Regions from separate parts of the Enterococcus innesii genome, predicted to be linked through region 2. Evidence: predicted binding sites of a transcription regulator. Region 2 holds the regulator's gene; the other holds the start of a gene.
What was found. Region 2 encodes HrcA, which represses chaperone genes, less so after heat shock. Its sites were predicted from a motif close to TTAGCACTCNNNNNNNNNGAGTGCTAA; they were not measured.
Positions count from the first base shown of each region.

Region 1: the regulator HrcA is predicted to act here: its motif matches at 3,751-3,777, upstream of groES (co-chaperone GroES).

Region 1 is NZ_AP025635.1:2,776,034-2,792,916, reverse strand. Features, by position in the region: gene ENLAB_RS13005 (hypothetical protein) at 1-121, opposite strand, end outside; gene ENLAB_RS13000 (YcjF family protein) at 220-966, opposite strand; gene ENLAB_RS12995 (hypothetical protein) at 1,366-1,563, shown strand; gene groL (chaperonin GroEL) at 1,770-3,398, opposite strand; gene groES (co-chaperone GroES) at 3,430-3,714, opposite strand; gene ENLAB_RS12980 (CPBP family intramembrane glutamic endopeptidase) at 3,933-4,577, shown strand; gene ENLAB_RS12975 (6-phospho-beta-glucosidase) at 4,620-6,050, opposite strand; gene ENLAB_RS12970 (PTS sugar transporter subunit IIC) at 6,076-7,368, opposite strand; gene ENLAB_RS12965 (MurR/RpiR family transcriptional regulator) at 7,524-8,261, opposite strand; gene ENLAB_RS12960 (MBL fold metallo-hydrolase) at 8,305-9,111, opposite strand; gene ENLAB_RS12955 (two-component system regulatory protein YycI) at 9,167-10,021, opposite strand; gene ENLAB_RS12950 (YycH family regulatory protein) at 10,022-11,332, opposite strand; gene walK (cell wall metabolism sensor histidine kinase WalK) at 11,329-13,170, opposite strand; gene yycF (response regulator YycF) at 13,174-13,878, opposite strand; gene ENLAB_RS12935 (DegV family protein) at 14,011-14,871, opposite strand; gene ENLAB_RS12930 (DUF1836 domain-containing protein) at 14,864-15,430, opposite strand; tRNA gene ENLAB_RS12925 (tRNA-Lys) at 15,699-15,771, shown strand; gene ENLAB_RS12920 (SIS domain-containing protein) at 16,461-16,883, opposite strand, start outside.
Region 2 is NZ_AP025635.1:289,721-306,603, forward strand. Features, by position in the region: gene dnaK (molecular chaperone DnaK) at 1-669, opposite strand, end outside; gene grpE (nucleotide exchange factor GrpE) at 721-1,308, opposite strand; gene hrcA (heat-inducible transcriptional repressor HrcA) at 1,347-2,390, opposite strand; gene hemW (radical SAM family heme chaperone HemW) at 2,573-3,763, opposite strand; gene ENLAB_RS01405 (hypothetical protein) at 4,204-4,851, opposite strand; gene ENLAB_RS01410 (aldo/keto reductase) at 5,013-5,834, shown strand; gene iadA (beta-aspartyl-peptidase) at 5,971-7,155, opposite strand; gene yfcC (putative basic amino acid antiporter YfcC) at 7,186-8,877, opposite strand; gene ribF (riboflavin biosynthesis protein RibF) at 9,117-10,070, opposite strand; gene truB (tRNA pseudouridine(55) synthase TruB) at 10,073-10,999, opposite strand; gene ENLAB_RS01435 (phosphatase PAP2 family protein) at 11,122-11,700, shown strand; gene rbfA (30S ribosome-binding factor RbfA) at 11,752-12,102, opposite strand; gene infB (translation initiation factor IF-2) at 12,135-14,921, opposite strand; gene ENLAB_RS01450 (YlxQ-related RNA-binding protein) at 14,934-15,236, opposite strand; gene rnpM (RNase P modulator RnpM) at 15,229-15,525, opposite strand; gene nusA (transcription termination factor NusA) at 15,542-16,756, opposite strand; gene rimP (ribosome maturation factor RimP) at 16,778-16,883, opposite strand, start outside.

The DNA of each region.
Region 1 (16,883 bases), 1.0 Mb from region 2:
TCAGCCAAGCAAGAATCGTCAAAATCGTTTGGCGGGTCTTCAAAGCAGAACGACCTTTTTGAAAATACGCATCGGTGACCAACCGTTCTTTGACTTCTTCCCGTGTCACTCGTTGTTTCATTTTACTCACTCCTTTAAAATAACTATTTATTTGCTGTGAAGAAAAAGAAGCAACAAAAGCAAATCGTCTGGACCTGCTTCGTTCTTCTTCTGTTTGTTTCACTTAGATTTCTTGCCAACTTTCAACGCATTGAACAGCGTGTGAAATTGGCCTTTAAAGGACATCACTTGCTCAAACACATCTTCCCCATCATTCAGCATCTTGACAGTCACCCAGCCTAATGCTTCGGTGATACCACTAGCCACACTGGCATTGATTGCAGCTCCAGCAACGGTGCCGACTGCTGGGACAAATTTCAAGATATTGCCAACGGCACTGCGACCAAAACTCACAACGACTAGCTCTTTCGAAATACTTTTCGCTAACCCTTCACGCCATGTTCGCCCAAAAATACGATACAAACGTGCCATCATCGTCATTTGAACTGGCACAAGTAACACTGCATCTGAAAAGGGAATCGGTGAACAGCCGATGATCGCCGCCGTCAAAGAAGCCGCATGGATCGTGCGGTGGGCTTTTTTTCGTGTTTCATCATCTACGCCAACTAAAAACTCCTCAAACACCTGATCAAATTGATCCTTGCTTTTCGCTAACACTTTTTCCGCCTGAGCTTTTGATCCGTCATAGCCTTTCATCACCAGGGCAGCCGATTTTTTCGGCATTCGCTTCATGACATCCGCAAAAAAAGAAGTAAACTCCGCTTCTTCTTGCAGCTCTTCTCTCGTTTGACTTTGCTCGACTTGAACGGACTGTTCCGTTAATAATTCATTTTCGTTTTGCTTCTTTTTGCGTTTTATCCATGTTTTTTTCAAAGAAATGTCTCCTTCTTTCGACTCGTTGTTCATTTAAAAATCAAAGTGAGCCATGATTTTGTTCCTCTTTCTATTTTAGCTCAGGTTTTTCAAGATAGCGAAAATGTAGCTTGAGAGAGCTTACACTTGCTAAAAAATGCAAATTTGCATCTTCAGATTATTTATTTATATTATCGTTTTTTTATGCTATGATACACAAAAGGAGTGGATCGAATGAAAAAGAAATTGAATTGGAAAGTCCTTTTTTATCTAGGCTTATTGACTTACTTTCTTTTAAGCGGGATCTTCGCATTCTTTGGCGTCGAAATACCGTTTCTTTATAAACGTTGATCTTCACGTTTTCTCAGAACCATATCATTCAACTCTTTGCTCTATGTTAAGAGAATCCATCATTCTATCGTCCATTCAATCTAATCAGAAAAGGTGATTTTCTTGTCCATTTTATTTGATCTATTGCAGCTGCTTGCCGTTATCTGTATCGCGTATTTATTGTTCACAAAAAACCATTTCCTCAAACAATTAACTGCTGTTCAGAAAATGGTCTTTGTCGTTTTATGTATTTCGGTGATACTGCCGGCTCTCTACGAATTTATTACTGGTTTTGCGCAGGGATTTTGGGAACGGTTGTGATTGACGTTCCTTACAAAACTCGCTGCCTTTACAAGACAAATAGATAGCTTATATCTACCAATCCTTTCTCCTTTGATTCAAGCAATGAACCAATTCTTTGGTGCTTAGAATACTAAGAAGAAAGGTTTTTTGTCTTTTTCTGTGTTGAAGTATTTTTTGATCGCACAAAAAAAGAACCCCTCAAAAGAGGAGTTCTCAAGGCTTGCTTACATCATGCCGCCCATACCCATTGATGGGTCCATTGCAGGAGCTGCTGGCGCTGCTGGTTCTGGTTTGTCGGCAACGACTGCTTCAGTCGTTAATAATAATGCGGCAACAGAAGCTGCGTTTTGTAATGCAGAACGCGTCACTTTTGTTGGGTCAACGATCCCAGCTTCTAGCATGTTTACCCATTCGCCAGTTGCTGCATTGAAACCAACGCCTAAGTCAGCGTTTTTCAATTTGTCGATGATGACTGAACCTTCGTAGCCTGCATTTTCAGCAATTTGACGAACTGGTTCTTCTAAGGCACGTAAAACGATTTTGACACCTGTTGCTGCATCGCCATCTGTTTCGATTTCTGCAACTTTGTTGATGACATTGACTAAGGCAGTTCCCCCACCTGAGACCATGCCTTCTTCAACAGCGGCACGTGTTGCATTCAATGCATCTTCAATACGTAATTTCAATTCTTTCAATTCAGTTTCAGTTGGTGCCCCAACTTTGATCACTGCAACCCCACCAGCAAGTTTTGCTAAGCGTTCTTGTAGTTTTTCACGGTCAAAGTCAGAAGTTGTATCAGCGATTTGGTTTTTGATCAATTGAACGCGTGCGTCAATCGCTTCTTTTTCACCAGCACCTTCAACGATCGTTGTGTTGTCTTTATCCACAACCACTTTGCTTGCTTGACCTAAGTTATCGATGGTTGCATCTTTCAACTCAAGGCCTAAGTCTTCAGTGATCACTGTACCACCAGTTAAGATCGCAATGTCTTCTAGCATTGCTTTACGACGGTCACCAAATCCTGGTGCTTTCACTGCGACAACATTGAATGTTCCACGGATTTTGTTCAATACAAGTGTTGGTAATGCTTCGCCATCAACGTCATCAGCGATGATTAATAATGGTTTTGATTGTTGTAAGATTTGTTCTAACAATGGCAAAATATCTTGGATGTTAGAGATTTTTTTGTCAGTGATCAAGATGTATGGATTTTCTAACGCTGCTTCCATTTTATCGTTGTCAGTTACCATGTATTGTGATAAGTACCCACGATCAAATTGCATTCCTTCCACGACATCTAATTCTGTTTCGATCCCTTTTGATTCTTCAATAGTAATAACGCCGTCATTACCGACTTTTTCCATTGCATCAGCAATGTATTGACCAACTTTTTCACTACCAGAAGAAACAGCACCAACTTGTGCGATCGCTTCTTTTGAATCAACGATTGATGAAATGTTGTGTAGCTCTTCTACAGCCACTTTTGTTGCCATTTCGATCCCGCGGCGAATACCTAATGGGTTCGCACCAGCGGTGACATTTTTCAATCCTTCACGAACGATTGCTTGTGTCAATAACGTAGCAGTCGTTGTTCCGTCACCAGCGATATCGTTTGTTTTTGAAGCCACTTCAGAAACAAGTTTTGCGCCCATGTTTTCAAAATGATCTTCTAATTCGATTTCTTTAGCGATCGTTACACCGTCATTTGTAATCAATGGTGAACCGTAAGATTTTTCTAAAACCACGTTACGACCTTTAGGGCCTAAGGTTACTTTTACTGTATCTGCTAATTTATCTACCCCACGAAGCATTGCTGCACGTGCGTCTTCTGCAAATTTGATTTCTTTTGCCATGATTTCATCACCTCAAGTATTTTTATTTTTCTTATTCTACTACTGCAATGATATCTTTTGCAGCAACGATCAAATATTCTGTTCCTTCATATTTCACTTCTGTGCCAGCGTATTTTTCAAACATAACTTGTTCGCCAACGTTGACAGCAACAGGAGCTTTTTCACCGTTTTCGAGCGTGCGTCCTTCGCCGACTGCAATAACGGTACCCGTTTGTGGTTTTTCTTTTGCTGCTGATGCAAGCACGATTCCGCCTACAGTTTTTTCTTCTTCTTTTGCGACTTCGATAATCACACGATCACCTAATGGTCTTAACACGATAAATCCCTCCAATGAATGTTATAGAATTTAGTATTAGCACTCTCTTATGTCGAGTGCTAACTTACATTTTCAATATTACTCATTTTCCCTCATTTTTGCAAGCCTTTTGCTAAATTTTTTTTTGCATTTCTATTTGATTGATAAAAATAGTAGGATTTTTTGTTTCTAGAAGCAACCTAGTCTATAATGAAGCAAAGGAGTGTGAGGAAACAACTATGTCTTTATCAAAATATTCTTTATCCACGATTCTTACTTACGGCATCGTCTTTTTTCTACCGATCGCTTTCGTCCCTAGCGGACATCAAGTAGCAGCAACAACGATCGGTTACTTAGCTGGTGCAGCGATCATGTTTTTCTTGTATTTCAAACAAACAGAACCGCTATCGTTTGAACACAAAAAAACCAAAGTCTCAGCGATTCTTATTTACGGGCTAACAGGCATTGTCGCAGCGATTTTGTTGCAAAATCTAGCCATCTTTATCGAATCCTTTTTCGGAGAAGTCAGCGCTTCGCAAAATACCGAAAACATTATTGCCATCGTGGTGCAAAACCCACTCTTTGCTCTCGCAGCAATGGTCGGTGGGCCAATTATGGAGGAATTTGTCTTCCGCAGAGCCTTAGTTGGCATCATTGGGAAATACAGCAATGTTTGGGTCGGTGTAGTGGTCAGCGCCGTAGCCTTTGCCTTTGCCCACAATGACAATCATCTCTTAGTCTATATTTTCTTAGGACTGTTCTTTTCTGGGCTGTATGCTTTGACCGGCAGTATTTGGACTTCCATGATCACCCATGTGGGAATGAACACTTTAGTGATTATTATTCAGTTATTGCTTCATTACGGCTATATCCAAATGCCCTAAAGAAAAAACGCTACGCAGAAATTTTGCGTAACGTTTTTTTCTTTAGACCTTCGTGCCATTGGACGCAATCACTTGCTGATACCATGCAAATGAATCTTTCTTCCGACGAGCAAGGGTTCCATTTCCTTCATTGTCTTTGTCCACATAGATCACACCATAGCGTTTCTTCATTTCCCCTGTCCCCGCAGAAACCAAGTCAATGATGCCCCACGGTGTATAACCTAATAAGTCGACGCCATCATAAGCTACTGCTTCTTTCATCATTTCGATATGGGCTTTTAGGTAGTCAATACGGTAGTCATCGTGGATCTGTCCATCCTCTTCCACCGTATCCACCGCACCAAAGCCATTTTCTACAATGAAAAGCGGCAATTCGTAGCGTTCGTTAAACCAGTTCATGGCATAGCGCAAGCCTACGGGATCAATCTGCCAGCCCCATTCAGAAGCATCGACATAAGGATTGTCCACCAGATCTTGGCTCTCATCATAGTCATAGGTTGGATCATTCTCCTTGCCTTTGGTCGCAAAAGACATATAGTAGCTAAAACCAATGTAGTCAACACAGCCTTTTGCCAAAGCTGCTTCATCTTCATGGGTGATATCTAAATCAAATTGTTTTCTTTCAAAATAGCTGCGCATATAACTCGGATAGTGCCCACGGGCATGAACATCTGAAAACCAATAGCGCCGCTGCATGGCCACCGTGGCTGCCATCATGTCTTTGGGATCGCAAGAATACGGATAGATTGGGCACATCGCGATCATCGATCCGATTTGAAACGCAGGATTGATCGCATGTCCTAGCGCCACCGCTTTTGCACTGGCAACGAGCTCGTAATGAGCTGCTTGGTACATGACTTTTTCTCGGTCTTCTCCTTCCGTAAAGAACAGACCAGAATTGGTAAATGGCGCAAAATCTTCTTTATAGTTTGCTTGATTATTGATTTCATTGAAGGTCATCCAATACTTCACTTTCTTTTGATAGCGCGTAAAACAAACTTCTGCAAAGCGGACAAACAAATCGATCAATTTACGGTTACGCCAACCTCCGTATTCGGTCACTAAATGATAAGGCATTTCAAAGTGAGACAGGGTAATGACTGGCTCAATGCCATAGCGTAAACACTCATCGAATAATTGATCATAAAAGGCCAGGCCTTCCTCATTCGGCTCGCGCTCATCCCCCTTTGGAAAAATACGGGTCCAGGCAATCGATGTTCGGAAGCACTTCAACCCTAATTCGGCAAAAAGCTTGATGTCTTCAGGATACCGATGATAAAAATCGATCGCTTCATGATTGGGATAGCTTTCGCCCGGTTGGATACCTTCCGTGATTCGGCGAGGAATTCCGTTGCCTCCGACAGTCATGACATCAGCAACACTCACGCCTTTTCCACCCGCACGATAGCCGCCTTCCAATTGGTGAGCAGCGACTGCGCCACCCCATAAAAAATCGCTTCTTAGTTTATTCATTTCTATTCAACCTGCTTCCTTGGTATTAAACGATCTCTGTTTCTTGTTTATAGTTCAAACTATCGACTTTACGAATGAAAGGATAGTAAATAAAGAAGCCGATTGCTAAAACAACAAATTGTAAAATAGCGGTCCGAATGCCACCTACTAGAAAACCTGAAATGATCGGCGGGGTCGTCCATGGAACTTGCACAGCAGTAAATAGCGGTACGATACCGGTATAAAGTGCAAAATACGTGATCACGCCTGAAACCATCGGTGTCAAAATAAATGGTAATACCATGATTGGGTTCATGACGATCGGTGTCGCAAAAATAATTGGTTCATTGATATTAAAGAATGCCGGGATCAAGGAAAGACGTCCTAATTGTTTGAACTGCGCCGAACGGGCAAAAGCCACCATGTATAGCACGATCCCAATCGTCATTCCTGCGCCAGTTACCGTCATAAATTGATCCAAAAACTGCTGGGTCACGATGTGTCCGCCATTTTCTAATGTCAATGCTTTACCAGATTCAAGAATAGCCGTATTGGCTAGTGAATTGGCTTGTAAAATTGGTCCCATGATCCCGCCCACGATCGTCGAACCGTGAACCCCAAAGAACCACAAGAATGGCACTAAGAAGCCTAACATCATTGCACCACCAAGGGAATCCGTCACCCCTTGCATCGGACTTTGAATCACGGTGTAGATCCATTCGACCACGGTTGTTTGAAAAACTTTATCAAAGAAAATATAAATGCCTAATGCGATGGTCGTCAAAACAGCGGCTGGAATCAATGCTGTAAATGAGTTTGCGACATTGGTGGGTACTTGCTCTGGCAGTTTGATTCGGATGTCGCGTTTCAAGAACCACGTATAGCCCCAACCCACAAAAAGTCCCACTAAGATGGCACTGATCATTCCTTGTCCACCGGTCCACGTCTTATCAATGACATTTGCGATGGTCACATTTGCTTCAGCATCCGTCACACTTGACTCCATAGTTAATAAGAAAATAACTAAACCAATCATTCCTGCAGGGAGTCCTTCGTAACCTTCTGCTTTTACATATGAATAGGCGATGCCCATTACGGCGAAAAAGGCCATAATTGCAAAAGAGGCGCCATAGGCTTGGTTGAAGTATTCACCTAAGCCGCTATTCGTTACCCAATCCGCAATCGACTGGACGGGAAAGTTTGCTAATAGCAGGAAAATCGATCCTACGATTGAAAAGGGCATCGTATAGAGCATACCGTTTCTTAATGCAGTGATTGCTTTCGTATTGACAAATTTTAATATTGGGGGTAATAATTTCTCATTGATCCATTCGTTCATCTCACATCACTCCTAAAATAAAATTCTATCCACCGGCCAGTGAATTCGCTTACAAATAAATCTTAATGGATAATATTCCCCTTGCCTATAGCTTTTCTAAGTTATGAAACATGTTCCAACAAAAAAAACAGCCGAAGCTGTTTTTTTACGATCACTTAGATTTGCTTGTAGACTTGATGGGCTAAAAGTTCGATCAGTGTAATCACCGGGACTTGCGTCGTCAGGTTCAAATCGACTTCTTTTCCCCCACTGACGACGGGCATATAATAGGAAATATTGTAATCTGCCATTTGGGCGATCGTCGATTTTTCATCATTGGTGATACTGAGTACTTTTGCCCCATACCGTTTGAAGTCCTCCGTTTGCTTGATCATTTGAATGGTTTCTCCCGAAACTGATAAAATGATCGCTAACGTATTTTCCATCCCACGAGGCGGTACTGGCAAAAAGGGATCGACGATGCTATAGGCATTGATGCCTAAATTAGCAAAATAGCGGCTGCCATAGGTGCCCAGAATGCCACTTGTGCCGATACCTGAAAACGCCACATGGCGTGCGGAAAGAATCAGTTCTACCGCTGGCTGGATAAACTTACGGTAATCTTCATTATTGACTTTTTTTAAGAATGTATTGACTTGGATCGTTGCATCATAGAAAAGATCAAACGCTCGTGCATCTTGTTCCTTTTTTTGACAGATCGCATACTTTAACTCTGAATACCCGCGATAGCCTAATTTCGTGATACATCGTAAAATCGTCGAGGTCGAGACATGGCATGCAGCTGACAATTCGCGGATCGTCAACTGATCGATCTCTTCAAAATGCTGGACAATGTACTTATAAACAGCCATTTCAAGCTCGTTCAGACGCTTGATTTTTTCTTCATCAAACATACCTGCTGCCTCCACCCGACAATTTTATCCTTTGTTTGATCGATTAGATTGCAAATAACTCCGTCGCTTTGTCAGGATCGGTATCATAGACTTCAAATGTTTCTCCAACACCTAGATCATGTTCTTTCATGGTGTTGACCATCGTTAAGTGCGCCAACTCTTTCAAGTTGTTTTCTTTACTTAAATGACCAAGATAGACCCGTTTGGTATTGTCGGTCAAGATATCCGTCATGACCAGAGCGCCATCTTCATTCGATAAGTGACCACGATCTCCAAGAATTCGCTGTTTGAGGCTCCATGGGTAAGGGCCCATTCGCAGCATTTCTAGGTCATGGTTGCTTTCCACAAGGTACGCATCGGCGCCTTTGATAATGCCTCGTACATGATCGCTGCAATAACCGGTATCCGTCAACATCACGAATGATTTGCCGTCTTTATGGAAACGATAAAATTGCGGCGCTGCAGCATCGTGAGAGACGCCAAAGCTTTCAATGTCCAAGTCACCCAAGGTCAGCACTTTTCCCATTTCAAAGATATGTTTTTGTTCGACAGCGACGTTACCGATCATTGGATCCATCGCTTGCCATGTTTTTGTATTCGCATAGACATCAAGTTTGTATTTTCGCGCCAGTACTCCGACACCGTGGATATGATCTCGATGTTCGTGGGTCACAAGAATGGCGTCCAAGTCTTCTGGTTTACGCCCTACTTCATCCAATAATGAAGTGATCTTCTTGCCGCTCAAACCGGCATCCACTAAGATCCGCTTTTTATTGCTTTCGATATAGAGCGAATTTCCTGAGCTTCCGCTGGCTAGAATACTTACTTGAAAGGCATTTTCCTTCATCATGGTTTACGTGACTTCCTCTCTGGTTGTTTCAACGAGTTCCATTATACCCGCTTTTTTATGGATTTTCTACCTTTTGAACGGCATTATTCGTGATGATCCGATTGCTGAAGGCATTGACCGTTTCGATTTGGATGGTGTCATCGCCATCTAATTGGAACGCAATAAACCATGCAGGAATATACACATTTTTTTCCCTAACCTTCAAAATCATCGTATAGGCTAATTCCGTCCAGAGAATTTTCGAGTGACTCGGCAGCTTGTTGTTTAGATAAAGCGTATTTACTGCTTCTTTTTCTGAATAAACCGTCATCTTTTCCCTTAGAGGCGTAATATTGGCGATATGTGTTTGGGTGTAACGGGCAATCTGCAATAGATCATCCGTTTGTTCTAAGGTGATATCGATTCGACTTGAGCTGTCATTGAAAGGAATGCCTTCATAGGATTGAACCGCCACCACGGTCGGATGATTGGCGTTCAAGACAGAGAGGTTTTCCAAATAGTCATATTCATCCCCAAACAGGACTTGATCTTTTCGTTGCAAAAAACCATTGACGGTTTCTTCCGTTTGGGAATCATCACTGATGTAAAAGCCATTGGTTGAGACATGGATCAACTGCTGCCCTTTGACCGTCGACCCTCTTTTGAACTGCGTATTGAGTTGCGGATTTCGTAGCTCCACATCAAAATCCGTCTGTTCACCGCTCAAATAATAGCCACTCAAGACCTCATCTGATAATTCGCCAGAATACCGAATGTCCTCAGACTCGAGGCGTTGTTCGATAGGAATCGTTTGGTTTGATTGTGAAACCATCTGATGCTCGCTGCGAGCCTCACTGTAAACATTGAATAAAAAGACGTTCAGACCAAGAAAAGCGAGGAAAAAAATCCATTCGATTCGTTTAAAATCCAATTAATTCTCCTCCGTTTCTGCTAATTTTGTCATTAATGCATCATAACTGATCCAAGACGAGTCATAATTGACATACCAAGCAGGCGTCAAATCAACGAGTGGTGCATCTTTGATCTCCCCCCATTGATAGCCAACGATGATCTGTTGCAATAATTCAGGATCAGCCCCTGCCGCAATCAGATCATTTTTGACCGACAAACTAGAGGGTAATTCAATCTCGGTTTCAGAAGGAATCGGCACTTGAATCGCGTTCAAACTGGCAGAAATCGTCATTTCCCGACTGCCGGTCTGACCACTTTCTGAAAAAGCCACACTGATCACCCCTTGACCACCAGTACTAAAGACTGGATAACCTTCAACGAAGACCCGATAATCCAAGTGCTTGTCTTGTTGATCAAAATAGCGGATCGTCCCAAAATTGTTGCCTAAACGAATAATATAATCCGCACTCAACATCGCCAGATCCGTTTCATCGGAACCATCTGTGGTGGTTTCAAACTTGACTTGCTGTTGATCTTGCAAGACCGTCATGTTTTGCCCACCTTCATAATAGTAGGTATCGACACTTTCATCATTGATTTTGACGTTTTTAGGATTGTTGAAAAAGGCTTCTCGGAACAAACTCTGAGACTGTGTCGAAGAATAGTAGCTGTATTTTTTCAGCTTGATCGAATCTTGCGTATAATATTGATTGCTGGTTCGTTCTTTATCTGCCACCATTGTCGTCCATTCCCGAGGATTATCTGCCAATAAATGTTTTACTTGGCTTTTATCCCAATCGATCTTGCCTCGAACTACTCGTTGATGGGTAAAGTCAACAAATTGGATCGTATTTTCTTCGAGATCAAACTGGATGCGAGAAAACGGAAAATCCTCTGTTTCACTTTCGTCCTCTAAGGATAGTTCTTTATCAAAGGTTTTCTCGTAGTCTTTCAAGTAAAACGTCGTATAGTAGTTTAAGGATATTCCTTGATTGACTTCTTGGGCTTTTGAAAAAGCTTGTTCCTCACCATAGGTCCGCAGGGTCAAATCACTGATCGTTGCCTCGTTGATCACCTCTTGGATCTCTCGAATCACCGCTTCAGAATTGGTTTCTTTGATATCCTCTTCATCATTCCAAGTCAGATATAGGGGCAAAAACAAATCGCTTTTTTGTTTGTAGGTTTGAACCGAAGGATTGACGCCAGTGTCTGTTTCCGTGCTGGCATTGTTGAACCCGGTCGGATTTAGCCAAATCATATAGGAGAAATAAAAACTCAAGGCGATCATCACGATCAAGCCTACACGAATGATTTTTTCTGAGATTCTCATACCCACCAATCCTCCTCATACGGTTCATACGGCAACATGATGTAAAATGTTGACCCGCGATTTTCTCGACTTTCCGCCCAAATCGCACCGCCATGAGCTTTGATGACTTCACGTGAGATCGCCAACCCTAAGCCGGTGCCTCCTTGTTGGCGGGCTCGAGCTTTATCGACTCGGTAAAAACGATCAAAGATCTTCGTGAGATCTTTTTTCGGAATTCCTAGTCCTTGGTCATTGATGCTAAGGACGATGTTGTTATGAGTCTCCATCAATTTCACCGTAATAATCCCACCATCTGGGGAATATTTGATGGCATTATTCATGATGTTGTCGATCACTTGGATCATTTTGTCCGTATCGACTTCCACCCACAATTCTCGTTTGGTAAACTCGCGGCGAATCAAATATTTTTTACTTTCATTCGTCACCATCATGTCAAAACGATCCAACACGAAATTAACCATTTCATTGAAATTGATATATTCCAACTGCAGTTGCGAATTGCCACTATCCATCCGCGACAAACTCAACAGATCATTGATCATGCGAATCATCCGATCCGTTTCATCCAAGGTCACTTTCAGAAAGTTCGGTGCAATTTCTGGATCTTTCCAAGCCCCTTCACTCAGCGCTTCGATGTAGCTGCGCATACTCGTTAGAGGCGTTCGCAACTCATGAGAAACGTTGGAGACAAATTCTCGCCGTTCCTGCTCATTCTTTTCTTGTTCCGTGACATCGTGCATTACGGCAACTAGACCGGAAATGAACCCGGACTCTCGACGGATCATGGAGAAATCAATGCGCAAAATCAGATTTGTTCCCGTCGAATCATTGCTAGGACGCTCCAATAGCATGTCTTCAGGGTTTTCCAAAAGCTTTCGTAACGTGTATTCTTCATCGATTTCCAATAACGTCAAAATCGACTGCCCGATCGCTTCTTCGTTAGTGACATTCAATAAGGACATCGCCATCTCATTGATGGTAATGACTTTGCCTCGTCGGTCGGTGGCAACAACCCCATCTGTCATGTGAGACAAGACGCTGTCCAAGCGGTTTCGCTCGGACTCCATCGCCTCTTGGGTCTCTTCGATTCGTTCCCCTAATTGATTAAAGGTTTCCGCCAGTTGCCCCAATTCATCTTTTCCATGAATCGCGACCTTGCGGCTATAATCTCCTTTGGCGATACGAATCGCTTGTTCCCGCATCTCTCCAATTGGTTGGGTAATGGAACGAGAGACCAATAGTGCCACAATGATCGAAATCACTGCCGCAATCAGCGAAGCGGTAACGAAGATGACCGCTGTTGTACTAACTTCATTGTATTTTGACTCAAGATTACTCCGTAAATAAAGGGTTCCTAAGACGGTATCCCCTGTCGGTGATTGGATCGACTGTACGATATTGAACACCCGCTGGCCGCTGGATTCATCATAAAGGACTTCACTACGGTTCGTATCGTAATCACGGTAATCATTTTTTTCTCCCACCGATCCACGATCATTGATATTGGTGGTTGCACGAATAATCCCTTGCTCATCCACCACCCGCATCTCCAAAATTTCCGAAGAGTTGGTACTCGTTAAGATTCGATTCAAGGAAGCATTCATGGAATCCCAATCCAAACCGTCATCATTATCCATGCGACTCAATTCAGAGCCTAATGTCACCACTAACGTGCTGGCCCGTGCCTCCATGTCGCGTTTGAAGGCATCGACCGTTGTTCTTTCCAATTCGCGAATAAAATACGCCCCGATAATCTGGATCGCAATCAATAAGATCAAGATAAAAGTCAGGGCGATTTTGAAGTTCACCGATTGAAAAAAGCGAACCTTATTTTTCATAGCTTATTCCTGTTCTGGGTTCCGCAAGTAATAGCCCACTCCGCGACGAGTAACCAAATAGTTTGGATGGCTCGGGCTGTCTTCGATTTTTTCACGTAAACGGCGCACCGTCACGTCAACGGTTCGGACATCACCAAAGTAGTCATAGCCCCAGACAGTCTGCAATAAATGTTCTCGGGTCATCACTTGACCAAGATGTTTCGCCAAGTAGTGCATCAATTCAAACTCCCGGTGCGTCAATTCGATGGCTGCACCATTTTTAGTGACCATGTAGGCATCCGGATGAATCGTTAAATCACCAATCGTTAATTCGCTGTTGGCATTGTCGTCTGCTTCCTTCGCAGCTGCCGAGCCGCGACGCAGATTGGCTTTGACGCGGGCCACCAATTCCCGGTTTGAAAATGGTTTGGTTACATAATCGTCCGCACCAAGCTCAAGGCCTAGTACTTTATCGATTTCAGAATCTTTGGCTGTGACCATGATGATCGGCATGTCATGGGTTTTGCGCACTTCCCGTGCAACTTCCAACCCATCCATTTTTGGTAACATCAGATCAAGTAAAATCAGATCAGGATCGACCTCAGCTACTTTTTCTAATGCCTCTTCTCCATCATAGGCGGTATATACTTCATATCCTTCTTTGGTTAAATTAAATTTGACGATATCAGAAATTGGTTTCTCATCGTCCACGACTAGGATCTTTTTCAAAAATGTCACCTCAATTTTTTTTGGTTTCTTACTTATTATACATTATTTAAACAGGCTTTTCATCTTTCCCAAAAACCGCCGCCTCATTCTTAAGGAAAGCACAAAAAAAGAAAGGCACGGGGCCTTTCTTTTTTACTCTTCTAAAAGCTGGATACCGATCCCTAACAACCCAGGACCCGTGTGGACAACTAATGCGGGAGAGATTTGCCCAAACAAGATTTCTTTGACCTTTGGAAATTCGGCTTCTAATCTTGCCTTCATCTCTTTGGCTTCTTGTAGTGCATCACCTTGGGCCACAGCTAAACGCACATGGCGATGATCACCGATAAATTGCTTGATCAAGTCGACGGTTTTGTCCAAGCTTTTCTTCCGTCCACGAGATTTTGCGACCGTATAGTAGATTCCCTCTTCATTACAAGAAATGATGGGATTCAATTTTAAAGCATTCCCTAAGATGGATGCGACAAGACCGATCCGGCCGCCTTTTTGTAAATACTCTAAGGTAGCTACGTTGAAAAAGACTTTGTTTTTCGGGACTTCATTCGTTAGTTGTGCCTGCAATTCTTCCCAGGTCACGCCTTTTTCTAACAGCTCTGCCGCACGAATCGCTTGTAGCCCTGCACCGATCCCGATATTTTTCGTATCAAGTACAAAAACCTCAAGGTCGGTCCGTTGTTCACCTAACAGGCGAACAACATTAAACGTTCCACTCAATCCGCTGGAGATGGTTACAGCAAAGACTTTTTCATACCCATCGGCTTTGATCCGATCAAAGATTTCCCCGATCGCCGCGCCATCAGGTAATGAAGTACTAGGAATCTCTTGCGGCAAACGTTCGTAAATTTCTTCGGCAGTAATATCAACTTTATCGGTATAGGTCCGATCCTTGTAAATAATTTGCAATGGCAGCATATACATGCCGTATTGCTCCATGATCTGTGCGGGAACATCGGTACCTGAATCAACTAATAGGGCAATTTTCTCTTTATTCATGGGCTTCTCCTTTATGTGTTTCTAAATAAATGACTTCTAATTCGATTGTTTTTTCTGCCAACAATTTATTAGCAAAGGAACGCGTTGCACCTTTCATGGCCACTAATTCAATCGGGATTGGTTCCGATGCCATTTGCTCGGGCTCTCCCATTGCTTCTTTGCCAACAAGATGGATTGCTTTTTCTTGTTCTTCACAAAATACATTATAGGCATTTCTGATTCCGACAGCTTTCCCTTGAAAAAGGATGCCTGTCTTTATTTCTGGAATCGTCAACACTTGCTTCAGCATCGTGATCGCGATCAAAAATGCGAGATGCTTTTGGTTGTAACGTTTTTTTTCTGGTGCGGGGATCATCCCTTTTTTGACATAATTATTGACCATAGACGAGGTCAATAGCGGATGTTTTTCTGTTTGGATCACTGGTGATAAATATTGGTCAATCAAAGTGATTACCTGATCCATATACAGTTCCAGGGTCGGTAATTCTTCCCACCTAGGCAGATGGAATTCCAGCAGCGATTCGCCCCATGTTTTCATGTCCGATTGTAATTTTTCCATGTCATCCTCCATTTTGACTAACAGAAGGTTAGATTATCACAAACTAATCATCTAGTTTCGATAACTAGATACATTTTATCACGGCTTTCTGAGTTTTTAAAGCATTCTGATCAACCTTTTAAGAATTTCCTATCATTTGAAATTGGGGAATGAATGGTATTTTTTTAAGATAACCTCTGTTTTCCAACTGAAAAAGCACACATTTTTTTCAAAAGAATGATTGATTTTTAAACAACGGAGTGCTAAGATAATGAAGTACTTTTGGTACGGGCCGTTAGCTCAGTTGGTAGAGCAGCTGACTCTTAATCAGCGGGTCGCGGGTTCGAGCCCCTCACGGCCCATTGGGTGCCAAACCCACGGAACAGGTAAATGTTGGTGCGAAAGCATTTCGAAAACATTTATGCTGTTCCATTTTTTTGTTTAAGTCTTTTTTGGTCACCTTGAAAAGATGTACCAGGGTTTCCTTCTCCACTGCTGATCATTCAGAAACTTATATGACTATCCTTAACACTTATCTCTATCCCCAAAAAACACCTCGCTTCTAAGTAGTTCAGCTATGCTCTTTTCAAAAATCAAAGTAATTCGGTCTAACTTTTTAGGAAGAATTTCCACTTCTCAGACGTTTTTCAATGATAGATTGCTGCCATTTATTACAAATATTAGAAACCTTTTGATTTAGCCTCCCTCTTTTTCCCGTTAACTTTAAACTAACTTAATTGCCTTTCGTTAGTTTGTTATCAACAAGGAAGTATTAGATTTTAGTAACTGTTTAAGTCCCTTCAAATCCTTTTTCTTTTCGTTTCTTTTTGCTCCTCCAAAAAATACCAAAAAAAGCGTTCCATCAACATTTAGTTAACGAAACGCTCTATACATTGTTAAATTATGAATTCAGGTGTTCTTCATTTATGAAGTTTAAGAATAGATCACTTTTTCTTATTAAGGTAGCTTCCCTATCCACTCCATAGAAACATTATATTTCAGTGTTCTTTTGGGTTATCTTTCTATCGATCCTATTCCTCTTGGTTTTCTATCAGTACTCAAATTGGCGATAGTAGCGCCGAATTTCCATTGGGTGACAATTCATTTGTTCGACATAAGCATCAATGCGCTGCGTCACACAATGCATCAATAAGTGGGACAGCACTCGGCCGCGATATTTCTCACTGATTCCTGAAACAGGATAATCCTTGGTATCGATCAATGTATAGTTTCCACAAATTCTTGGCAATAATTTAGCTACTCTTTCTGATAATGGACGTTGCTCGTCTTCTCCCAAAAACACTGTGACAGGTGTGGTTTCGTCAACGATTTCCAACGTTCCGTGAAGAAACTCAGCAGCATGGATCGATTTTGAACGCAACCAGCTTTGTTCTTCCCAGTAGCACATGGCGTAAGAATAGACTGCGCCCCATTGATTTCCTGCACCGATGAAATAATGCATCGCATCATGACG
Region 2 (16,883 bases):
AAGATCAATGCCGTTTTCTTTTTTGAATTCTGCTACCATGTAATCGATGATTTTGTTATCAAAGTCATCCCCACCTAGGTTGTTGTCCCCAGCAGTTGACAATACGTCAAAGACGCCATCGCCTAATTCAAGGATCGATACGTCGAAAGTACCGCCACCTAAGTCAAAGACTAGGATTTTTTCATCTTTATCTGTTTTATCTAACCCATAAGCTAAAGCTGCAGCAGTTGGTTCATTGACGATTCGTTCTACTTCAAGACCGGCAATTTTACCAGCATCTTTAGTTGCTTGACGTTGTGCATCGTTGAAGTATGCAGGAACAGTGATGACTGCTTTTTCAACTTTTTCACCTAAATAGTCTTCAGCAAATCCTTTGATGTATTGAAGAACCATTGCGGAAACTTCTTGTGGTGTATAAGATTTGCCTTCAACTTCTACTTTGTATCCTGCTTCACCCATATGGCGTTTAATAGAAGAAATCGTATTCGGGTTTGTCACTGCTTGGCGTTTTGCAACTTCCCCTACTTGGATCTCACCATTTTTGAATGAAACAACAGAAGGTGTGGTACGGTTTCCTTCTGGATTCGTAATGATTTTTGCTTCGCCGCCTTCAAGGACAGCAACAGCTGAGTTTGTTGTTCCTAAGTCGATACCGATAATTTTACTCATAAGTAATACACTCCCTTTTTAATTTAAACATCTACTTATAGATAGAAAGAACTATTGTGCAACGATGACCATGCTTGCACGCAAGACACGATCATGCAATTTATACCCTTTTTGCAAGACAGTAACGATTGTGTCTGCCGGTGTTTCATCAGAGGCAGGTACAGTCTGCACCGCTTGATGCAAGTTCGGATCGAACATTGCACCTTCAGCAGGAATCTCTTCGATTCCCTCTTCTTTTAAGGCTTGACGCAGACTTTCAAGAACCATTTCAACGCCTTTTTTCAAATTCGCCGCTTGGTCTTGATCGACATCTGCTGCCATCGCTCGTTCCAAATTGTCGATTGCTGGCAACAGTTTTTTGCCAAGATCTTGCGAGCGGTATTTTTGTAAAAGTTCCCGCTCATTGCGGTTACGTGAAGTGATATTTGCGATCTCTGCACGAGCACGCAGGAATTGATCTTCCAATTCGTTATTCTTTTCTTGCAAAAGTTCCAATTCGCTTTTTTCCACTGCTTCTTCCTCTGGTTGAGGAGTCTGTGCTTCAGTTTCAGTTGATTCATTTGAAGATTCAGGTGTTTCTGCGGTTTCTTCAGCAGTTTTAGCTAATTCTTCATCTAAACGCTCTTCTTTTTCCGTCACGTTTCAACCATCCCTTCTACGATTTGTTTCATTGCCGCTTATTCATTGGCAGCGTCTAATGCGCGATAATAATCGGCCAATTTTTTTGCTAACTCGCCTCGAAAAACTTCCATCAGTCCAAACATCCGTGAATACGGCATACTTGATGGACCTAATAAAGCGATCGTTCCTTGTCCATGACCTTCGATTTCATAGCTGGCTTGGATCAAACTCATATTTTGTAACAAGTCATTGCCAAGCTCAGAGCCGATTCTGATTTGAATCGCAGAATCTCTTGGCGCCAGCAGCTGTGTCAGCTGATCTGCGTTTTTCATAAATGAATACATCGATTTGAACTGACTAACATCTTGCGTCGGTTCAAAATCCAGAAGATTCATTCGCCCGCCGACGAAGATTTTTTCTTCAAAAATATGGCTCAGCATCGTATCAAAGAGATCAACGATTCCGTCAGTCGTTTGAAAATACTTATGCAGAATCATCGGAATCTCGGTTCTTAATCGATGGTAGACCGTCATTAGAGGTTCACCGATCAATTTGTCGTTGATGATCCTTACCATTTTTTCCAAATCTTCGCTACTCATCGATTCAGGAAGGGTAAAGACTTGATTTTCGACATTCCCTTTATCCGTCACGATGATCGCGATGATCTGTCGTGCATTCAAAGGGACGATTCGAAAGCCCGTCAATTTCCTTTCCTTCATATCTGGCCCGAGAGACAACGCTGTATAGCTAGTCAAGTTGGACAAGATCGTGGCAGACTGCTGGATGATTTCATTGATTTCATGAAAATCTTTTCCAAAAGAATGACGAATGGTTTGAATTTCGTTTTGGTCAACTTCAGATGGCTTCAATAAGTGATCAACGTAATAGCGATACCCTTTTATTGATGGCACACGCCCTGAAGATGAATGTGTCTTTAATAGAAGTCCAGCTTCTTCCAGCGCCTTCATCTCATTACGAATGGTGGCAGAGCTAGCTTCAACCCCATCTTCCATCAATCGCTTCGAGCCCGTGGGCTGACCAGTATTCGTATAGTTTTGGATGATGAGGTGTAAAATCATTTGTTGTCTAGGTGTCAACATTTTATCCACTCCTCCGTTAGCACTCATTCCTATTAAGTGCTAACACGATTATAAATATACCATATTTGCTAGGAATGTCAAGTATTTGCATCACTTTTTTAGCACTCTTTCTAAGAGAGTGCTAAAAAAAGAAAGCAAAAAAGAAGCAGCGCGAAATGGCTACTTCTCTTCCTTGTTCTTTCTTATTTTTCTCCATCCAAGAGAAATGCTTCAAACACTTCGTTGCCAATGAACATCCCAGCTTTCGTTAAAAAGACACGATCACCTTGACTAGCCAACCAGCCTTTTTGAATCAACTGTTCGCTAGTTGAACCATAGATTTCCTGAAAAGACTTCCCGAATTTTTCTGCAAAGCGTATTTTTGAAATGCCAGCCTTTTTACGGAGGCCTAAAAAAAGTTCCTCTTCCATTTGATTGCTGGTTGTCAATTCTTCGATTTCGTGGATTGGCAACTGATTTTCCTGCAATGGTTTCAAATAATGCTGGATCGGTCCTTTATTCTTGTAGCGAGACTGTCCAAGATAACCACTAGCGCCTGCCCCAAAGCCAAAATAATGTTCATTGTTCCAATACACTAGATTGTGCAGGGACTCATACCCTGGTCGGGCAAAATTACTGATTTCATATTGGGTCAAGCCAGCTTTGTTCATCGCAGCGATCGCCTCATCAAACATCTGCGTTTCAGCTTCTTGAGAAGGTAGTGCCATTCTTCCTTGGCGAACCCAGTTCATAAACATGGTTTTGTTTTCTAAGATTAAGGAATACATCGCATAATGAGGCAACCCGAGATCAATCGCTCGCGTCAGCGTATCACGGAAGCTTTCAATGCTTTGTCCCGGAAGTGCATAAATCAAATCGATCGTCACATTCTGAAAATCATGTTTTTCTAGCAGTTGGATGGTTGAATAAACATCTTCAGCAGTATGCTTGCGACCAATTTTTTTTAGCAAGCGATTATCAAAGGTCTGGACCCCCATAGACAATCGATTGACTTGGTGGTTTTTCAACACCAGCATTTTGTCTTCGCTCAAATCACCAGGATTTGCTTCCACTGTAAACTCTTTCGTTGTGTGGGTCGGCAATAATTCGTGTACGCCTGACAGCAATCGATCCAGCTGGCTTGCTGAAAGCGACGTTGGCGTCCCACCGCCAATGTAAATCGTTTCTGCTTCACTGACTGGCTGGTGGAAAAGAGTCAACTCAATTTCCTTCAACAGTGCTTCGATGTATTCATCCACTGGCTGGCCTTCTAAAAACACTTTGTTGAAGTCACAGTAGTAGCAAATATGTTCACAGAAAGGTATATGTAGATACGCGGAAATATTTCCTGCGCTTTTTGTAGATGGATCATTTATTGTTTGACCTTCAAGCATTACTAAGTGATTCTCCTCTATCTTCTTTTTCACTCGCATTGCTGAGAGTATCGGCACTTATTGTAGCACAGATCTGTGAATTCTCCTATCACTTGAAATAGCAATAAGCAAAAAAACACCACTTCAAGAAAGTGATGTTTCAGAACAATCATAGAAAAAACCAAGAGGACTACTCCTATTAAGTACGGTAAACTACCGTTTTTGTTCTTATGGCAAACAGAAAAATTGCGGTCTGCTACAAGAACTAACACTTCCCCCAAATTGTTAGCGCCACAAAAGATAAGCTGTTGTCGGCGGCTTACTGAATAAGAGTAGCTCTCTTCTTGAAAGACAATCGCTTGCCTTATCTGACTCTAGTATACCTTGATTTAAAAATTAAGTCCTATCATCTTTTTCATCAGTCTATGAAAACAGTGAGGAATGTAAGGACGCTTGATCGATTAAAAAACATGAAGCAAGATGTCGATCAAGTAACGGATCAACCGATAGGCGATAAATAAGAAAAAAATATTTCCTAGCAAAAATTGAAAAACATTTCCGATAGATCCTTTAAAGGAGCGAAAACTGAAATACCGGGACCAACGACTGAACCCATTTTGGCGATTTCGCTTTAATCGATACGCTTCATCATACTTCATCTCTAAGAGGTCATAATAAAAGATCATTAGGGGTTGTCGCACAAAAAACACTTTCTTATACCCTGCCATCAGCGTGTACTGCTTATTATTGGAAGGAAAGTTGCGATTGCCGTTTTTCTTCACGCGCATCGTTGTTCCATCCTTCATGTGGAATGCATAATGATCCTCGAATTCTGTCAGTTGATAAATTTGCGGCACCTGATTTTCTTCTTCGAAAGCAAGTACGACCTCACTCGCTCGCTGATAAAGTGAAACTAACCATGCCATCATCCCTAGCAAAATAACCAACAAAATGATATTTAAAAGCAAACTTTCTTGTAACAAAAATAGGTAACCTAAGATAATCAAAATCGCCACGCCAATAGCAAGCATTCTTCTACGGAAATAACTACGATACATCAATTCAAAAGAGCGCCGATAGTAGGCAAAATCTTCTTTTACAAAATCCATTCTTACCACATCTTTCCAGCTTGAGGTTGCTGCTACTGTATCAAAGATCCCTTTGAAAGTCAATTTACCGAAAAAGTTTCAGCGTCAGATTTGTATCAAACAAGAAAACGTTTTATAATAAAAGATGTAACTAAAAAAGCGACGAAAGTAGGTTGAAATACGTGATATTACAAGAAACATTTACTTTGCAGAACAAACTGACGATTCCTAAGATCGGCCTTGGGACCTGGCAATCTTCGCCAGAAGATGCTTACAATGCAACAAAATTTGCCATCCAAGATGGTTATCGACATGTCGATACAGCTGCTGCTTATAAAAATGAAGAAGCAGTTGGGAAAGCTGTCCGCGATTCAGGCGTTGCTCGTGAAGAGATTTTTGTTACCACGAAAGTACCTGCTGAGTTAAAAACTTATCAAGAAGCGGTTGATAGCATTGATGCTTCTCTAAAAAAACTTGACTTAGGGTATATCGATTTGATTTTGATCCATGCCCCTCGTCCTTGGAAAATCATGGGAAACAATCCAGAAAATAAAGATTTTTATCTTGAAAACATCGATGTTTGGAAAGCATTAGAAGAAGCCTACTTAAGTGGAAAAGTAAAATCGATCGGTGTTTCAAACTTCGATCAAAAAGATTTACAAAATATTTTCGATCATTGCGATGTGAAACCAATGGTCAATCAGTTTATTTACCATATTGGTCGCACAAATGAAGAATTATTGGCATTTTGCAAAGAGCACGAAATTTTAGTGGAAGGCTATTCACCAATCGCTACTGGTCGTTTACTAGACAACGATGCGGTCAAAACGATTGCGGAAGCCTATGGAAAATCGATTCCACAGCTTTCTATTCGTTACCTACTACAAAAAGATATTTTGCCATTGCCAAAATCAGTTCATGAAGAATACATTTCAGATAATGCCAAAGTTGACTTTGAAATTTCTGAGGAAGACATGAAGAAATTAGATGAGCTGCAAGCATAAGAATTCTTGCATTTAAGTAAAAAAGCAGTCCGATCAAGTCCAGCAAATGCTGGTCATGGATCGGGCTGCTTTTTTATCTTTTACAACTCTGTTTAGAAAAACAACCGACTCTTAGTCTGCCAGAATTGGCTTCTTTTTACGCTAGTTGCTCAAAGGTACCCCATACTTTCACTTCTTGTTTTTCTACCATCGTTTTGCCTTTTGCTAGAACTGTTTCTACAGCGAATGATTCTTTGTTCAGCAAGCAAATATCAGCATCCATCCCTGCTGCAAGGCGCCCCTTTTGATCAAGCTTCAATACTTTCGCTGGATTAGAAGTGATTGCACGAATGGCGATCTCCAATGGAATCTGCTCTTTTTGGACTGCTTCTTTGATGCCTACCATCAGCGCTCGCGAACTGCCGACACCCAGACCTATGAATTGATTGTTTTCATCAAAGTACGGGAGGCTGCCTTGCCCATCAGAGGTCATGGTAAATTGATCCAGCCCGATCCCTTCTGCTAACAAACGTTTCAATCCTTTACTGAAGCGAACCTCATCGTCTTCTTTTTCCCAGAAATCAGGATCTTCACTCGCCGTAAAATCGATCGTTCCACCCATTTTTGCAAAAGCAATACTTGCTTCGAAAAGCTCGCTGGTCCGATTGGCATGTGTCGGTAAAAATTGGCTGATTGGAATCTCTGTCTCTTCGATGGTTCGTAAAAGCAGCTCATATTTTTTCTTTCCTCCACCTAGGTGGACGTTTACGATGCCTGCTTTTCCAGAAAGCATCCCACCGACACGAGCATCCGCAACCGCGCGGGTAAATTCTTCGAAACTTGGTTGTGAAGAACGATGGTCAGAAACGGCAATTTCACCGATACCAATAATTTTATCGATAGTCAAAAAATCTTGGATGATGGAATCCGTGACGGGCGTCAAAGGCAATCGATACGAACCGTCATAAAGATAAGTCGTGATGCCTTCCGCCTCTAGTCCACGGGCCTTACTGATCAAGGCAGTCATATCTCTGCCTACTCCGTCAGTACCTAAACAGCCAACCACTGTCGTTACCCCCGCAGAGGTCAGCTGAGACAATTTCACTTCAGGTGTCCGGTTTTGAAAACCACCTTCCCCGCCACCTCCTAAGATATGAAAGTGACAGTCAATAAAACCGGGCACAGCAAGCAACCCTCTGCCATCGATTTCTTCAAGAGCAACGCCTGAGAATCCTCCTTGAATCGAATCTTGAATGGCAATAATCTTGTCTTCATTTAATAAAATATCTTTTTTTCCTAAATAGTCAGGAGCGTAAACCTCCGCTTGTCGTATCACCTTCATGAGTGCTTCCTCCTCGTGTCTGATTGCTTCTTATTGCAAGCCGATCGCGACTGCAATAAAGATGAAGATCGTTCCTAATACAAATAAGAACCCTTGCATTTTGATCTGGAATTTCGCCCATTTCACCCATTCGATTCTTGCGACACCTAGCACACCGATCAGACTTGCCGATACAGGAGTGAAGGCATCCATGAAGCCTGAGCCTAATTGATAAGCCAATACAGCGATCTGTCTTGAAACACCTAAAAGATCAGCTAATGGCGCCATGATCGGCATGGTCAATGCAGCCTGACCTGAATTGGAGGTCACGATCAAATTGAAGAAGCTTTGGAAAATGTACATGAACCATGCCCCAATAAATGCTGGAACATTGCTTAACAAACCACCGATGCTGTGCAAAATCGTATTCAAAGCTGACGGCACGTTGGCATCAGAACCGCCGAGAACCAGAAGAATCCCTTTGGCCATCCCTACAACGATTGCAGTTCCTGCCAATTCTGAGGCACCTGATTGAAAAGCACTCGCCACGTCATTCAAGCCCATATTTTCTAATTTGAAGAGAACTGCTATGATTCCTGCCCCTAAGCCCATAACAAAGAATTGGGAAGCAATCTCAGGAATATAATAGCCTTTTTGTGTCACACCCCAAACGATCCAGATCAAGACTGCTAGCATTTCAACCAAGATCAATTTATGACCTAATAGAAAGGGTTTTTGCTCACTAGAGGTTTTCTCAAGATGATTTCTAAAATATGCATCCGATTGATAGGTTAGTGACTTCTCCGGATTCTTGCGGATTCTTTCGGCATAGATCATGAGGTATGCTGCAGATAATGCGGTAACCACGACCCACATGATGATTCGGAACGTTGCCCCTGAAAGAACCGGAATACCTGCGATCCCTTGAGCCACTGCCACACTAAATGGACTCATCCACGAGGTGGCATTCCCAATCTGGGAGGCGACATAAGTGACAGTGACCGCCACGATCGAATCATACCCTAATGCGATCACGAAAGGTACCATGACCATCGAAAACGGAATGACTTCTTCTGCCATCCCAAAAGTAGCACCCCCAAATGAAAAAGCAAAGAACAATAACGGCAATGCCAAACGTTCTAATCCACGGGTTTTGCTGATAAACGCAAAGATCCCTGCATCGATCGCTCCGGTTTGCATGATAATACCAAATGCACCCCCGACCACTAAGATCAGCGCTGCGATCCCAACTGCTGATCCATATTTATCGCCAGAAACCAACCCTTCAAAAACAAAATTTAAAAAGCCGAAACCGTTAAAGTCATCAGTTCCCCAAACCTTGGCTGTTTTATGCAGTTTTTCAGAAGTATCATAAATTTTTTCCCCGTAAAGACTGTAAAGCGTATCATCGGTTAGTCCCACCTCATCTAATTGACTCTGGGATATCTCTTTAGGACCTTCAGCCAGAACAGCTGCTAAAGCCTCAGGATCGACATCTAATTCTTCCAGCTCTTGTGGATCGTCTTCCAATTGATTCAACTGTTGATAGACGTATTCGTTATCTAACGGGTAGGCATAACGAAACGAATCTTGCATTAAGACCGTTCTGGTACTGATTTCCCCATTTGCATCGGTATACTCGATTTCTTGTGTACTAAATTTCCCAGCGGGAACTAAGAAAGTCAGCAACCATGCCAACAGCACAACCCCAAAGATGATGACATACGTATGCGGCGTTTTCATTTTGGTTAAATCTTTCTTTTCTTTCCCCTTTTTTACTTTTTTTCCAATTGTCACTTTTTCTCTCCCTTTCCCTTTGCAGCGTACTGCATAAATTATCATTTTAGCCTATTTTTTAGTATATCGAAAAAACGTTTTTTCCTCATGGGGAAAGCATTAGAATTCAAATAAACTACGTTATAAAAAGAGAGAAAAAGAAAAAGTGAAAAGAAGCCAGAAGCGCTTCTTTTCACTACGAATGATTAGTTTTCTTCTGAAAGGCCATCAAAATAAGCTTCAGTGTCTCGTTCGTCTTGCTTTAATTGTTCGATCAATGCTTGCGCACCATTGAAAGCCACTTGATCACGCAAGAAATGATGCCAGCGGATTGCCACAGTTTCCCCATAGATATCTTGGTGAAAATCGAGAATATAGATTTCAACTGTTAACTGGCGCCCTTGACCAAAGGTGTCATTGTGACCAATCGATCCCATCGATGGATACCACTTGTCACCGACTTTGATTTCCGTCACATAGACACCTTCTTTTGGCAACCGAACAGTGCTCTTCACTTTGATATTCGCGGTTGGAAACCCAAGTTCTCGTCCTCTAGCATCACCGTGAACGACGGTTCCTTCAAATTCATAAATATACCCTAACAAGCGATAGACTTGCGCCATATCGCCATTTTGTAGCGCAGAGCGAATGCGTGTGGAGCTAACCTTTTCTTCATCAAACGATTCTTGCGCGACAGTCACAACTTCAAAACGTCCTTCTGCATAGGTTGGCAACAGCGCCATGTTGGCAATTTCCTTCTTGCCATAGGTATAGTCAAAACCTGCAACAACAACTTTTGCATGCAGTCCGATCATGTATTCATCTACAAATACTTGCGGTGCCAAATTTGCAAAAGCAGAAGTAAATTCAATGATATAAAGAATGTCTACCCCAAGTTGTTCCATATGCGCTTCCTTTTGAGCCAAACTGGTCAGGTATTGCATTTTTTCAGGATCGACTTTTTGAAACACGATCGAGGGATGTTGATTAAAGGTCATCAACGCCAATTTTAACCCTTTTTCCTCTGCAATCTTGCGCCCTGTTTCAATGACTTTCTGATGGCCTAGATGCACGCCATCGAAAAAGCCTAAAACTAAGACGATCTCCTCTTCAGGAATCGTTGCGTGATCATAAGGGTGTCTCATTTCAATGATTTCCATGTTCATTCTCCTATTTCTGTACGGATGACTTTTACCGGTTTCATCATATCGTGGTATTTGTCATGAGCTTTATAAATACTAATTAATTGTTCTTGATAGAAAATCGCCACTAACTCTTCTGGGTGCTCTTGTAATCCAAATGCACGAAACGGCAAACGCATGCCATTTTTTACTTTCTGCCAGAGGTCCGCATCGATCGTCACTTGAACAAACTCCGATACCCCGTATTCTAAAGGTAGTAGTAGTTCCGAAACACGTTGTTCATCGACTGCCTTTTGAACCTCTGCAATCGTGTAAGATTGTTCTTTAGAAAAACCACCGCTTTTTAGGCGAGTCAAATCAGACATATGCGCGGGTACGCCCAGCAATTTCCCTGTGTCGACCGCTAATGTGCGAACATAAGTCCCTTTTCCACAAGAAACTTCAAAACGCCAGCTTTGCGTATTGTCCTCATGAGTAACCGGCTCTGAAATTCGTTCAAAGGAATAAATTTCGGCTTTGCGTTGTGGCCGCTCGACAGTTTCATTGTTGCGGGCATATTCGTAAAGTCGTTTGCCATTGACTTTGACCGCCGAATACATCGGGGGGATCTGGGTAATCGTCCCCGTCAACTGTTTCATTGCCTGATCGATCTCTTCCTTCGTAAAAGGACGAGTTAGTGCTTGTTGTTCAACGATATCCCCCGACCGATCTTCTGTAGTGGTACTGAAGCCCAAAGTGATTTCCCCGGTGTAGACTTTTCCAGAATCAACCAAGTATTCGACGATCTTCGTTCCTTTTCCGATACAAATGGGCAAGACACCATCCACGTCAGGATCTAGTGTGCCGCTGTGTCCGATTTTTTTTGTCTTTAATATTTTTCGTAATTTAAACACGCAGTCGTGACTTGTTTGTCCACGCTCTTTCCATAATGGTAAAATCCCGTCCATCGTATTCCTCCATTTCACTTCAACTTGCTTATTATAACATATAAAAAAAATTCATTGCACGACAAAATCCTTTTCGCACCTTCTCATTACATGATAAACTAAGCATATAAGGAGGTCCTAAAATGGTTGTTTTAACGATAGGGTCATTTATTGGATTTGCCATTTTTTTGATCATGATTCAGCTCGGCACGATGCAGCGTTGGGAAGAAGCGTTTGCTTTGCAGATCATCCAAAGCCGTACGCCCTCTTTGACGCGCATGATGCACTTTTTTACCAATTTAGGAAAAGCCTTTCCGACAGTTGCGATTGCTTTACTGTTGTTTGCCTTTCCATCATCGCGGGCAGATCTTGCACCAAAAACAGCAGTCAGTATCTTCATAGTATCAGCAGCTGCTTACTTGATCAAACGAATCGTCCGACGAGATCGTCCTATTGATCATCGTTTAGTTGAAGAAAAAGATCACAGCTTTCCTAGTGCTCATGCTGCCACATCAGCCGCTATGTACGGAACGATTGCTTTGAATCTTGGAATTTTGGTTCCCACAGCAGTCCTTCCGATGACTCTACTGGCAATTTTGTTGAGCTTTATGATTGGCTTTAGCAGAGTCTACTTAGGGATCCATTTTTTAACAGACGTGATTGGCGGTTGGCTTTTGGGGACAGGCGTTGCTGGACTGGTCACTTTACTGATGAATACCTGATGCTCATTTCAAATAAAAAAAGAACAGCTTCGATTGGAAGCTGTTCTTTTTTTATTCTTCTGAGTGCAATGAACGAATCATTTCATCAATTTTATTCCCGTATTGTACAGATTCATCCAGTTCAAATTGGATTTCTGGGACTTTATAGAGCGTTAACGCTTGACCTAATTCACGACGAACTAAACCAGTTGCTTTTTCCAGTCCTGCTTGGGCTTTTTGCTTATCTGAAGCTAAGTCCGTTAGAGTGCTGTAAAAAATCGTTGCTTGCTGCAAATCTCCAGTTACTCGTACATCTGTGATCGTCACATCTTGCACGCGAGGATCACGAACTTTTTTACGAAGAATTTGATTGACTTCTTTTAAGATTTCTTGTGCCACTCGGCGATCTCGATAATTAGCCATTCAAAAAGCCTCCTTGTATAGTTGTCATTCCGTTATTTTGTCGGTACTTCTTCCATCACATAGCCTTCGATCACGTCATCAACTTTAAGATCGTTGAATTTCTCGATCATCGCGCCACATTCAAACCCTAGCTTCACTTCTTTGACATCGTCTTTGAAGCGTTTCAAGCTGGCAAGTTTGCCTTCATAGATAACAATACCGTCACGGATCACGCGGACGCCACTGTCACGACGAATGCTGCCTTCCGTCACATAGCAACCAGCAATCGTACCCACTTTAGAAACTTTGTATGTTTCACGAACGATCATTTGACCAGTGATTTTTTCTTCGAATTCAGGATCAAGCATCCCTTTCATCGCAGTTTCGATTTCTTCGATCGCTTTGTAGATGATGCGATGCAAACGAATATCGACTTTTTCCGCTTCCGCTTGCTGTTTGGCTTGCGGTGTTGGACGGACGTTAAATCCTATGATGATGGCATTACTTGCCGCTGCTAGCGTTACATCACTTTCATTGATGGCGCCAACGGCTGAATGGACGATGTTTACTCGCACACCTTCCACATCGATTTTCTTCAATGACGCAGCTAATGCTTCAGCTGAACCCTGTACGTCTGCTTTGATGATGACATTTACTTCTTTCAGTTCGCCTTCTTTTAGACTTTCAAACAAGTTATCTAATGTCACACGACTACTTGATGCGCGTTGCTCCATTAAAGCACGTTTTGCCCGTTCTTCCCCTGCTGCCCGAGCTGTTTTCTCGTCTTCAAAAGTAACGAAACGATCACCTGCTTGAGGGACATCGTTCAATCCTGTGATTTCGACAGGTGTAGCAGGTCCTGCTGTTTTATCACGACGACCTAAGTCATTCGTCATTACCCGAACACGACCGAAGGTATTCCCTACAACGATTGGATCACCTACATGAAGCGTTCCTTGTTGAACCAATAGGGTAGCCACAGGTCCTTTTCCTTTATCAAGGCGTGCTTCAATGACGGTACCGATTGCCCGTTGGGTAGGATCAGCTTTCAAATCTTCCACTTCTGCTACTAAAAGAATCATTTCAAGCAATTCTTCAATGTTTTGCCCAAATTTCGCTGAGATTTCAACAAAAATCGTATCGCCACCCCAGGCTTCTGGGATCAACTCATGTTCACTTAATTCTTGCATCACGTGTTGTGGGTTGGCACCTGGCTTATCGATTTTGTTTACTGCAACGATGATCGGCACTTTTGCTGCTTTCGCATGGTTGATTGCTTCCACCGTCTGTGGCATCACACCATCATCAGCTGCGACAACTAAAATCGTGATATCGGTGATACTTGCTCCCCGTGCACGCATACTGGTAAAGGCCGCATGTCCAGGAGTATCTAAGAAAGTGATTGGTTTGCCATTGATGTCGATTTGGTAAGCCCCAATATGCTGGGTGATTCCTCCAGCTTCACCACTCGTCACTCGTGAATGGCGTAAAGTATCAAGCAAGGTTGTCTTCCCATGGTCAACGTGTCCCATGATCGTCACAACAGGTGGTCGTGACACCAAGTTCTCTTCGACTTGTTCTTCTTCTTCAAAGAATTTATCGATGTCTGCGATATCCACTTGGACTTTTTCTTGTGGTTCAATTCCGTAATCAGTAGCAAGCAGTTCAATCGTATCTTTATCTAAAGGTTGGTTTTGATTGACCATAACCCCCATCATAAAGAGTTTCTTGATGATTTCAGCTGGTTCACGGTAGATTTTTTTCGCGATATCCGCTACGTTCATGCCTTCTGTGTATTCCAATACTTCTGGTAACTCACGGAATTTACGTGCTGGAACTGGCGGTTTCTTTTCCGTCTGCTGACGGCCTTTTTTGCCTTTTTTGTTAAATTTGTTGCGATTGTTATTGTTGAAATTGTTATTGCGTCCACCGTAATTTGACTTGCCGCGGTTTTGATTTCCTCCACGGGAATCATTCGATCCTTGCGTACGGTTATTGTTACGGTCTGCCCCTTGCGTATTTCCTGCAGATTGAGCGGCCGGACGGTTTTGCTGCCCTTGATTGTTCGGACGGTTTTGTTGTCCTTGGTTTGTTGGGCGGTTTTGTTGCCCTTGGTTGTTTGGACGGTTTTGTTGCCCTTGGTTGTTTGGACGGTTTTGTTGCCCTTGGTTGTTTGGACGGTTTTGTTGCCCTTGGTTGTTTGGACGGTTTTGCTGTCCTTGGTTTGTTGGGCGATTTTGTTGTCCTTGGTTATTCGGGCGGTTTTGTTGCCCTTGGTTATTCGGACGATTTTGTTGTCCTTGATTGTTTGGACGGTTTTGCTGTCCTTGGTTTGTTGGGCGGTTTTGTTGCCCTTGATTATTCGGACGATTTTGTTGTCCTTGGTTTGTTGGGCGATTTTGTTGCCCTTGATTGTTACGATTCTCTTGGTTATTCACTCGATTATGACTTCCTTGGTTATTTGGTCTGTTACTTCCTTGACTGTTCGTGCGATCTACTTGTCCTTGACCAGCAGGACGGTTATTACTTTGCGCAGTTCGCTGTTGACTTTGATTGTTATGACGGTTTTGGAAGTTAGGATTATTTCTTTGCGTTTTAAATTTCTTTTGTTCTTGTTTTTCCGGCTGGTTGGCTGGTTTCTGATTTGCGGGATTTGAGTTTGCAGATGTTTTACCATTTGGATTGCCGCCTAACGACTGCTGCAATTTCTGCGCCTCTCCATCTGAGATCGCGCCCATATGATTTTTGACATCAAAGCCTAAAGATTGTGCTTTTTCAACAACCTCTTTGCTCGATTTGTTCCATTCTTTTGCAAGTTCATAAATTCTTTTTTTCCCCATGCAATCACCTTCCTAACCTAATATTAATTCCTGCACCTTCCTTGCAAATCCTTGATCTAAGATGCCAATGACCATTCTTGGTTTCCCAATGGCCGTACTGATTTCATCAGCAGAAAATGCATCTAGGAGCGGAATTTCGTAATAAGAACTTTTGTCCTTAATTTTCTTTTGTGTATTTTTACCAGCATCACTGGCGACAATGACCAAAGCAGCTTTCTCATTGCGAATCTCTTTTAAGGTCATTTCTTCACCAGTCACTAATTTCCCAGCACGCATGGCTAGTCCTAACATATTTAATGCTTTGGTTTTATTCATTTGCAAATAACTCTTTTCGCGCTTTTTGGTGCGTTACATAGTCCAATAGTTCTTGGTAAAATTCATCTGTCAATTTCGTTTCCAACACTCGATCTAAAATACGCTTATCCCAAGCTTTCTGGGCTTCAGCCGGTTCGATCGCTATATAGGCACCACGACCAGGCATTTTTCCGGTTGGATCAATAGAAACCACGCCTTCTTTTGAACGAGTGATACGAAGCATTTCTTTCTTAGGCAACATTTCACCTGAAATCACTGATTTTCGTAAAGGAATTTTTCGTTTTTTCATCACGATCTCACCTCAACTATTTTTCGTCAAACTCAACATTTTCATAATCATCCGCAGTCATGTCTGATGAAAGGATCGCTTCATCGAGCGTTTCTGCAGGTTCTGTTGCTTCTGTGCTGATTTCTTCAGCAGCTTCTGAAGCATTGGCATCATACTCATCGATATAGTCGCCTTCATCCAACTTCGCATAAAACTCTTCCATGTCTGTTTCTGATTTGATATCGATTTTGAAGCCAGTCAATTTCGCTGCCAGGCGGGCATTTTGTCCCCGTTTACCGATCGCCAATGACAATTGGTAATCAGGCACGACAACGGTACAAGACTTCGGATTATCAACATCGAAAATAACGTCGCTAACTTCCGCTGGATTCAATGCATTGGCAATGAAGATCGCTGGATCTTCATTCCATTCCACGATGTCCATGTTTTCGCCTTTTAGTTCATTGACGATTGCTTGAACCCGTTGCCCTTTAGGACCTACACAAGTGCCGACAGGATCAACGTTAGCATCAAAAGAACGAACAGCCACTTTGGCACGATCCCCTGCTTCACGAGCGATACTTACGATCTCTACAGTACCATCATATACTTCTGGCACTTCTTGTTCAAATAATCGGCGTAGCAAATCTGGATGGCTACGGCTAACGAATACTTGAGGCCCTTTAGACGTATTTTCAACACGAGAAACGAATACTTTGATCCGATCATGGGGTTGATAAAACTCATTTGGCATTTGGTCTTGTTTTGAAAGTACTGCTTCAATTTTACCTAAGTTCACATAAATATAACGATTGTCTTGACGCTCTACGATTCCTTGTAGAATGTCTTTTTCATAAGCACTAAATTCGTTATAGATAATGTTTCTTTCTGCTTCTCGAACTCGTTGCAAAATGACTTGTTTGGCCGTTTGCGCCGCAATACGACCAAAGTCTTTAGGTGTTACTTCAAAGCGGATTTTGTCGCCGATTTCATAAGCGGGGTTGATTGTCATCGCTTCTTTTAATGAAACCTCTAGTTGCGAGTCCATGACTTCTTCTGTCACTTCTTTGACTGCATATACGTGGATGTTGCCTTTTTTCTGATCAAATTCCACTTCCACATTTTGTGCTTGCCCGTAATGACGTTTGTACGCTGAAACCAATGCCGCTTCCAAGGCATCGATGACAATCTCTTTTGAAATGCCTTTCTCTGCTTCTAATGCATCCAATGCATTCAACATTTCTTTACTCATGATTCTTTCATTCCTCCGTGTTTAAAATTGAATGGCTAAACGAGCTTTGGCAATATTTTTCCGGTCGATCGTTCGTTCTTTTTCTCTGGTTTTGATTCGGGTCTTCATAACTAGCTGATTTTCGTCG